DNA from 2 places in the Lysinibacillus sp. GW247-5R2A genome. Region 2 is predicted to be linked to the other one. Evidence: riboswitches for the same ligand, from Rfam matches in the RefSeq annotation. Region 2 holds a riboswitch; the other holds the start of a gene.
The links. Region 2 has a riboswitch for glycine ahead of AC07YC_RS10340 (amino acid permease). Riboswitches for the same ligand answer to the same signal wherever they lie in the genome.

Region 1 (4,262 bases), on a different contig from region 2:
GCATCTTGATGTTACTTTGCGGCTCCTTATTGCCTATTACCTATACGATGAAAACGAATCTTATGAATAAAAAAATGGAAATGATTGCAGCTGAAACAGCATATGAGGGCCTGAAATTATATCAAGCTGTACAACAAACTGAGGGCACAAGAATTATTGAACAGGTTGAGTATCGATGGATGTTTAATGGTGAAGAAATTTGTGTTCGTTTTCACAATATACTCAAGCCACGCCAAAAATGTATTCCCCTTACAGGAAATGTCCATGAATAATGAGAAGGGCTATACCTTACTAGAAGCAATGTTTCAATTAATGGTGTTTGTGCTGATTTCTCATCTTTTTGTCCTAATTATGCTGTGGTATGCTGAAATGACCTCAACTATGCAAACGGATGAACAATCGAAATGGGAGCTGTTTGTGTATGATTTGAATAATGGGCTAAAGGATATTTTAACGTTCTCTGTGCGGGATGATCATAAACGAATCACTTTCCAGACCACAGAAGCTGTCCATTATATTGATTGCTATCGTAATATCATTCGTGAACAAGTAAATGGAGGACATGTTCCCATGCTAAATGGCATCAATAAATGTCAGTTCACTTATAGCGGAGATAGGCTGACAGTAGCGGTGGAAATGCCTAGTGGTATGCAAAAGGAGCGAACCTTCTATGTGCCAATTATTGAAAAATGACAGTGGGGCTATTTTTTTAATCGCAATTGCATTATTATTTCTTGTAACTACTTTTCTTCTTGCGTATTGTATGTCATATGAAATGCAATTTCAAACATATGATGGGCTCGAAAAATTGAATGTTCAAGCTACGATAAATTTATTGGGACAAATTTTGTCAGACAGTGTAGAATCGTAGTTATAAGAAGGTGATTCGAATTGCGAAAAATATATTTAGTTGGTTTTATGGGTAGTGGAAAGAGTGCTTTAGGAAGACGTTTAAGCTTTTTATTAAAGATGCCATATTATGATATGGATCATGAAATAGTGAGACAGCAAGGAATGTCCATCCCGCAGATTTTTGAAAAGTACGGAGAGGCCCATTTTCGAAAAATAGAAACAGAATTTTTGAAAAGTTTCCGCGATGAGGCTTGTATTATTTCTACGGGCGGTGGAGCTGCGATGAATGCTGAAAATCGAAAAATTATGAGACGTAGTGGCTTAGTATTTTTTTTAGATGCCTCGTTTGAGGATATTTATAAACGAGTTCAGCATGATCCTAACAGACCAATCGTACAAAGCTCGACAAAGGAGGAGCTAGAAAGTCTGTATCATTACAGAAGAAAGTTTTATCGTGATGCAGGGCATATTCAGGTCCTGACAGCGGGCAGAACCATTCGTCAAATTTTAGAGTATTTAGTGTTCCAAGTAAAAAGGCTTAAAAACGAACGATAAATGATGATAAACCGAATAATGTTCGTGTTTTATTATCTTTTAAAAAATGATTGCCTTTTCAATGCAATTAATGTTAGGATATAGACAAATAAGTAACTAAATGTTCATTGAATACTAAATAGTACCAAGATGTATCTTGGGCGGATGATTATACGGGGAGAGAGCGTTATTAAACGCCACCGAAGGAGCAAGTAGCAATGGCTATGAATCTCTCAGGTAAAAGGACTCGTATAAGACGCAACTCTGGAGAGAGCTGTAGTATAACAATAGCAGCCACCAAAGGGGAAAGCCGACTAATTGGCAGTATCAACCATGCGAGTTAGTCTGGTGTAACTTTCAGGTGCAAGGACAGAGAATCCCGAAAAGGGGTTCGTCTGTCTTTTTTTATGTCTTTAGGTACTCCGTGAAGCTTTTTACTTTGCTAAGTCATGACTGTACCCATACAAAAAGCAGACGAACTACTACCAGTAAAAATGTAACTAACAATAAGGGGGCAAAAAAGAATGACGAATGAATTAAAACGTACACCTCTATTTGAAGAATATGCGAAATATGGTGCTAAGACGGTTGACTTCGGTGGATGGGAATTACCAGTTCAATTCTCCTCTATTAAAGATGAACATGACGCAGTACGTAATCGTGCGGGATTATTTGATGTATCCCATATGGGTGAAATTTTAGTAACGGGTCCCGATGCATTAGATTTTTTACAAAACCTTTTATCCAATGATGTTTCAAAAATAGCTACTGGCCAGGCACAATACACAGCAATGTGCTATGAGGACGGCGGTGTTGTCGATGATTTACTAACGTATAAGCTAGCAGATCAACATTATTTATTATGCGTGAATGCAGCAAATATCGAAAAAGACTATGATTGGATGCTGGAAAATCAACATCAATATGATGTGACAATTGACAATCAATCGGAAGCCTATGCACAAATTGCGCTACAAGGTCCTTTAGCAGAGGAGGTTCTTCAATCCCTCACTTCAACGGATGTAAGTGCCATTAAATTTTTCCGATTCCAAGAGAATGTAGAAGTCGCAGGACATAAAGTGTTAGTTTCTCGTAGTGGATACACAGGAGAAGATGGCTTCGAACTATATGGAGCACCAGAGGATATTAAAGCACTATGGGATAAAATTTTAGGTGCTGGTCAAGACAAAGGTGTTGTTCCTGCAGGTCTAGGATGTCGAGATACATTACGTTTTGAAGCGGGTCTGCCACTTTACGGTCAAGAATTATCAGCAACTATTTCTCCTCTTGAAGCAGGTATTGGCTTTGCTGTGAAATTAAATAAAGAAGATTTTATTGGTCATGATGCATTAGTGGCTCAGAAGGAAAATGGTCTTCCACGCAAACTAGTCGGCATTGAAATGATCGATAAAGGGATTCCACGCCATGGCTATAAAGTGTTTAAAGATGGTCAGGAAATTGGTGAAGTTACAACAGGAACACAGCTTCCTTCCTCAAAACGTAATGTTGGTCACGCGTTAATTGACAGTCAATTCGCAACTATCGGAAATGAATTAGAAATTGAAATCCGTGGTAAGCAACTAAAAGTGATTACAGTTGAAACACCGTTTTACAAGCGTTCAAAATAATAGCTGAAAAGAGGGACCTACATTTATGAAACATCGTTATTTACCAATGACGGAGCAAGATCAAAAAGAAATGTTAGACGTAATCGGTGTATCCTCAGTTGATGAATTATTCGAGGATATTCCTGAGAAAGTACGTTTTAAAGGCCTTTATGACATTAAGGCAGCAAAATCGGAATCTGCTTTATTAAAAGAGTTATCGGCACTTGCTGCTAAAAACAAAGACACAAATGCGAATGCATCGTTTTTAGGTGCAGGCGTTTATAACCACTACAAGCCTGTAATCGTGGATCATGTTATTTCTCGCTCAGAGTTTTATACAGCCTATACTCCCTATCAACCTGAAATTTCACAAGGCGAGCTTCAAGCTATTTTTGAATTCCAAACTATGATTGCAGAGCTTACTGGTATGGATCTTGCCAACTCTTCTATGTATGACGGTGGTACAGCATTGGCTGAAGCAGGAATGTTGGCAGCTGGACATACACGTCGTAAGAAAATTTTAGTATCTGAAACGGTACACCCAGAATATCGTGATGTTGTGGCTACATATGCCTATGGTCAATCTATTGAAATCGTAACAATCCCACATAAAGATGGTGTGACTGATATTGCAGCTTTAAAAGAGCTAATTGACGACAATACGGCAGCAGTTATTGCTCAATATCCAAACTTCTTTGGTCAAGTTGAGGATATTCAAGTAATCGGTGATATTGCGCATGAAGCAAAAAGCTTATTCGTAGTATCGTCTAACCCACTTGCCCTAGGTATTTTAACTCCTCCAGGTAAACTAGGAGCTGATATTTGTGTAGGTGATGCACAAGTTTTCGGTATCTCTGAAGCATTTGGTGGTCCACACTGTGGTTTCTTTGCAGTGACAACTAAATTAATGCGTAAGGTGCCAGGTCGTCTTGTTGGTGAAACAGTAGATGGTGAAGGACGTCGTGGTTATGTATTAACACTACAAGCACGTGAACAACATATCCGTCGCGATAAAGCAACTTCTAACATCTGTTCGAACCAAGCACTTCTTGCACTTGCAGCTTCTGTAGCAATGACAGCTCTAGGGAAACAAGGTATTCGCGAAATGGCTACACAAAATATTGCGAAAACACGTTATGCAAAAAATGCCTTTGAAGCAGCAGGCTTTACAGTAGCATTCCAAGGTGCACATTTTAATGAAATCGTAGTGAAAACAAATAAATGTGTGAAGGAAATCAATAAAGGCTTAATTGAAAAAGGTATTATTGG
Region 2 (4,262 bases):
ATGCCTCCAAAGCTATAAAAGGATAGCAAAAATATGGATAGAGTCTTCATAGGAGAACTATGAAGACTCTGTTTTTGCACATTTTGAAAGGAGTCCACAGTAATGTCAACACAACCTAGTCACGATCAGCTTGTGGCACAATCGGTCACACAGTTTCGCTCTGCCGCAAAAGAAGGACGGTGCGCTAACTATATCCCTGCATTAGCTAAAAAAGACCCAAATCAATTAGCTATAGCCATTATTGGCACTGAAGGGCATGAAATTAAAGCTGGTGATACGACGGAGTTATTTACGCTTCAAAGTGTTTCCAAAGTAATCACCTTTATACTGGCCTGTATGGATCGAGGATTGCCCTATGTATTAGAGAGGGTTGATGTTGAGCCAACAGGGGATACATTCAACTCTATTATTCGCTTAGAAAGTCATCAGCCAGGAAAGCCCTTTAATCCAATGATTAATGCTGGGGCGATTACTGTCTCCTCTATGATGATTGGTCATTCACCACAGGAGAAGATTGACAAAATCCTGCAATTTTTAGAGCAAATCATAGGTAAGCAATTAAGTGTCAACGAGGAAGTGTTTCAATCCGAGTGGCAAACAGCTAACCGTAATCGAGCACTAGCCTACTATTTAATGGATTCTGGTTTCTTAGACTGCCCAGTAGAAGCGGCTCTTGAGGTTTACTTAAAGCAATGTGCGATTGAAGTCAATGTCTCCGATTTAGCGATGATTGGTTTAGTTATCGCTAATGATGGCTATCATCCGCTATTAAAGAAACAATTATTTCCTAAACAAGTGGCAAAATTAGCAAAGGCTCTAATGGTAACATGCGGTATGTACAATGCTTCAGGGAAATTTGCGGCATTTATTGGACTTCCTGCTAAAAGTGGTGTTTCTGGTGCCATTCTTACCGCTGTCCCAGGCCATGCAGGATTAGATTCACCATTCCCTGCTGGCTGTGGAATAGGTATTTATGGACCAGCCATTGATCCTATCGGGAATAGTGTCGCAGGTGTCCAATTACTGAAACATTTAGCGACAGAATGGGATATGACCATTTTTTAACGAGTAGAAGATGACTTCAGAGTGAGCTCTGAAGTCATCTTTTTTTCATTTTATATAGAATGAAAAGGGCAATAAACCAAATAGGTGTTAGTAGAAGAGCTGTACGTGTTGCCTCTGAAATAAACATCACAATTAATAGGAAAGCAAAAAACGCAAGCACTACGTAGTTAATAAAAGGTGTCAGCGGTGCTTTGAAGCTTGAGGCTTCATGTAGGGCACGATTTTTCCGTTTATAGATGATGTGAGAAATGATGATAATACTCCACACCCATATGAAGCAAATCGCACTAATAGTCGTTACGATACTAAAGGCATTCTCTGGCATTAACTTACTTAACAGTGCCCCTACAGATACAACAATTGCAGAAATGACTAGTGCATTACTTGGAACACTATTTTTATTGAGCTTAGCAAAAGCAGGTGATGCTTGTTTATTTTTACCAAGATTAAAGAGCATGCGACTTGTTGAAAATAAACCACTATTACCAGCAGATGCGGCTGAAGTGAGCACAACAAAATTAATAATACCTGCAGCAATTGGAATGCCCGCTAATGTAAATACTTGGACAAATGGACTGCTTGTGGCAGACATTTCATACCATGGATTGATACATAGGATGACAAACAGTGCCCCTACATAAAAGAGTAAAATTCGAAATGGTATTTTATTAATAGCAGAAGGAATGTTTTTTTGTGGGTCCGCAGTCTCGGCTGCCGATACCCCTACTAATTCCACACCGACAAAAGCGAAAACAACCATCTGAAAGGCCATTAAAAAGCCATATACTCCATTTGGAAACAGGCCGCCGTGGACCCAAAGATTATCTACTGAAACCGTCCCTGAGCTTGTTTGAAAGCCTGTCACTAACATAATAAGTCCAAGGATAATGAGCGCCACAATGGTAATCACTTTAATGATAGCAAACCAAAATTCTAACTCCCCAAATAGTTTGACCGTCAATAAATTCAGTAGTAGTAATACTACTAAACAACCAATAGCTGGAACCCATTGAGGGATATCAAACCAATATTGTGTATAAACCCCCACAGCGATAATATCTGCCATCGCCGTCATGATCCAACAGAACCAGTAGGTCCAGCCTGTTACATACCCTGCCCATGGCCCTATGTATTCGGAGGCAAAATCCGTAAATGATGTATATCCTGAATTCGATAATAATAGTTCGCCCAATGCACGCATAACAAAAAAGAGTGCCGTTCCGACAATTAAATAGGCAAGGATGATCGAAGGCCCTGCTAATGCAATGGCTTTCCCAGAGCCTAGAAATAAACCGGTTCCTATTGTCCCACCAATGGCAATAAGCTGTACATGGCGATTTTTTAATTCACGTTTTAATTGTTGCTGTTCCACGTTAATCCCCCCAAAGATGCATAAAAAATAATGACTGGAAAAATAAAAAAAGAGACTAGTTGTGACACTAGTCTCGGAAAAACGTCAGAATAACAAATACCATTTGATCACGGATGGTTCATGAAATCATCGTAACCATCGTATGGCATCGCTTAAAAAAGCTGTTATTACTCCTCTGTCCTTTTGCCTGAGATAGTGAACCCTTCGGCGACGCACAATGCGCTCTCTCCAGAACTGCTCCTGCTATAGTTTGATCCATAGCATTCATAGCTTATTAATTTTTTATCATAAATATTATTTTAAGATATTATATATCCTAGCAGTGCTTTTACAATTATTCAACTAGAAATTTATATTATTTTCAGAAAAATAGAAGAATGTAGTGCATAAATGAAAATTACTAACGATAATTAGTATTTTTGGACATACAAAGATTTCCGTAGTATGCGCAAATGGGTAAATACGAAAGCTTAATGTGGAAGAAATGAAGTGGGGACAAGTGAGGGGGAGGAGGATCATTATAGTATGAACGAGTGTACGAAATAGCCACTTAAAGTTTTGCAATAGATATAATATAGTAGAAACTCTGAATTTTTTGTATAAAAAGAAGCCGTCTCCTAGTTCTTTGAGACGACTTTTTTTAGGGAAATATTAATATTTTTTGGCTTTTATTTTACCTGTCCAAGTTTTGAAACCGCCTTGAAGTTGGTAAATTTGGTTGTACCCACGTTTTTTAAGAAATAGTGCAGCACGTGAGCTACGGCCTGTATTTTGACAGTATAAATATACTGGTAAATCTGGGCGAATTTCTTTATAACGTTGACGTAATGTTGTGGAAGGAACATTTCGTGCGCCAAGAATGTGACCAGCATCAAATTCTTTTTGTTCACGAACATCGATTAGCTGCGCTTTACGATAGCCTTCAATAAATTGTTCTTGTGTTAAGTTGGTTACAGCTTTTTTGAGTCTTAGTGCATTAATACCGATGTATGCAATTACGACTACTAAAACGACACCGATTGTGATAAGTATGTCCAAGATTTTCTTACCCCTTTCTATCTTCTTTATTATTATAAAAGATGCGCTAGCGATAGTCCAATGAGTTTGATAAAATTAACTAGATTGTGGCGAATTCGTCGATATCGTTTGAAAAGCCACAACTTGAACTGTAACGTAATCTTCGTTAAGGTTGAACCGCAGGTGGGGCCTGAGGTATTTTTATAAATTGTAGGAGATGAACATATGACAACTTGGTATTTTTTAAATTCAGGGAAATGTAGTCCTTCTTTTAATATGGCACTAGATGAAGCATTACTTGATTGGCATAGTGAGGGGTTCATTCCACCAGTCATTCGTTTTTATGAGTGGGAACCGGCAACATTATCAATCGGTTATTTTCAGCAAGCCAAAAAAGATATAAATTTAGATGCTGTACGTGAGCAAGGCTTAGGTTTTGTACGTCGACCAACTGGTGGACGAGCTGTGCTGCATGAGCATGAGCTCACATATAGTGTCATCGTAACAGAAAGCTATCCAAATATGCCAGAGTCAGTGACAGAGGCGTACCGTGTGCTAAGTGAGGGAATCTTGCAAGGTTTCCATAACTTAGGGATGGATGCCTATTTTAGTGTCCCTGATACAGAGGAGAAAAGAGCAGACTTAAAGAGTCCGAAAAGTGCTGTATGCTTTGATGCTCCAAGCTGGTATGAGCTGGTAGTCGAAGGGAAAAAAATAGCGGGAAGTGCGCAAACACGTCAAAAAGGTGTTATATTGCAGCATGGTGCCATTTTATTAGATTTAGATCAGGAGAAGTTATTATCGGTCT

Region 1: it holds a riboswitch for glycine, as region 2 does, so the genes downstream of both, gcvT (glycine cleavage system aminomethyltransferase GcvT) here and AC07YC_RS10340 (amino acid permease) in region 2, are expected to answer to the same signal.

What each region holds. Positions count from the first base shown of each region.
Region 1 is NZ_JBWKZL010000004.1:29,958-34,219, reverse strand. Features, by position in the region: gene AC07YC_RS07685 (hypothetical protein) at 1-272, shown strand, start outside; gene comGF (competence type IV pilus minor pilin ComGF) at 265-693, shown strand; gene AC07YC_RS07675 (shikimate kinase) at 892-1,407, shown strand; glycine riboswitch at 1,552-1,645, shown strand; gene gcvT (glycine cleavage system aminomethyltransferase GcvT) at 1,911-3,014, shown strand; gene gcvPA (aminomethyl-transferring glycine dehydrogenase subunit GcvPA) at 3,040-4,262, shown strand, end outside.
Region 2 is NZ_JBWKZL010000005.1:268,390-272,651, reverse strand. Features, by position in the region: gene AC07YC_RS10350 (M20 family metallopeptidase) at 1-18, shown strand, start outside; gene AC07YC_RS10345 (glutaminase) at 103-1,065, shown strand; gene AC07YC_RS10340 (amino acid permease) at 1,100-2,437, opposite strand; glycine riboswitch at 2,603-2,679, opposite strand; gene AC07YC_RS10335 (rhodanese-like domain-containing protein) at 3,089-3,475, opposite strand; gene AC07YC_RS10330 (lipoate--protein ligase family protein) at 3,680-4,262, shown strand, end outside.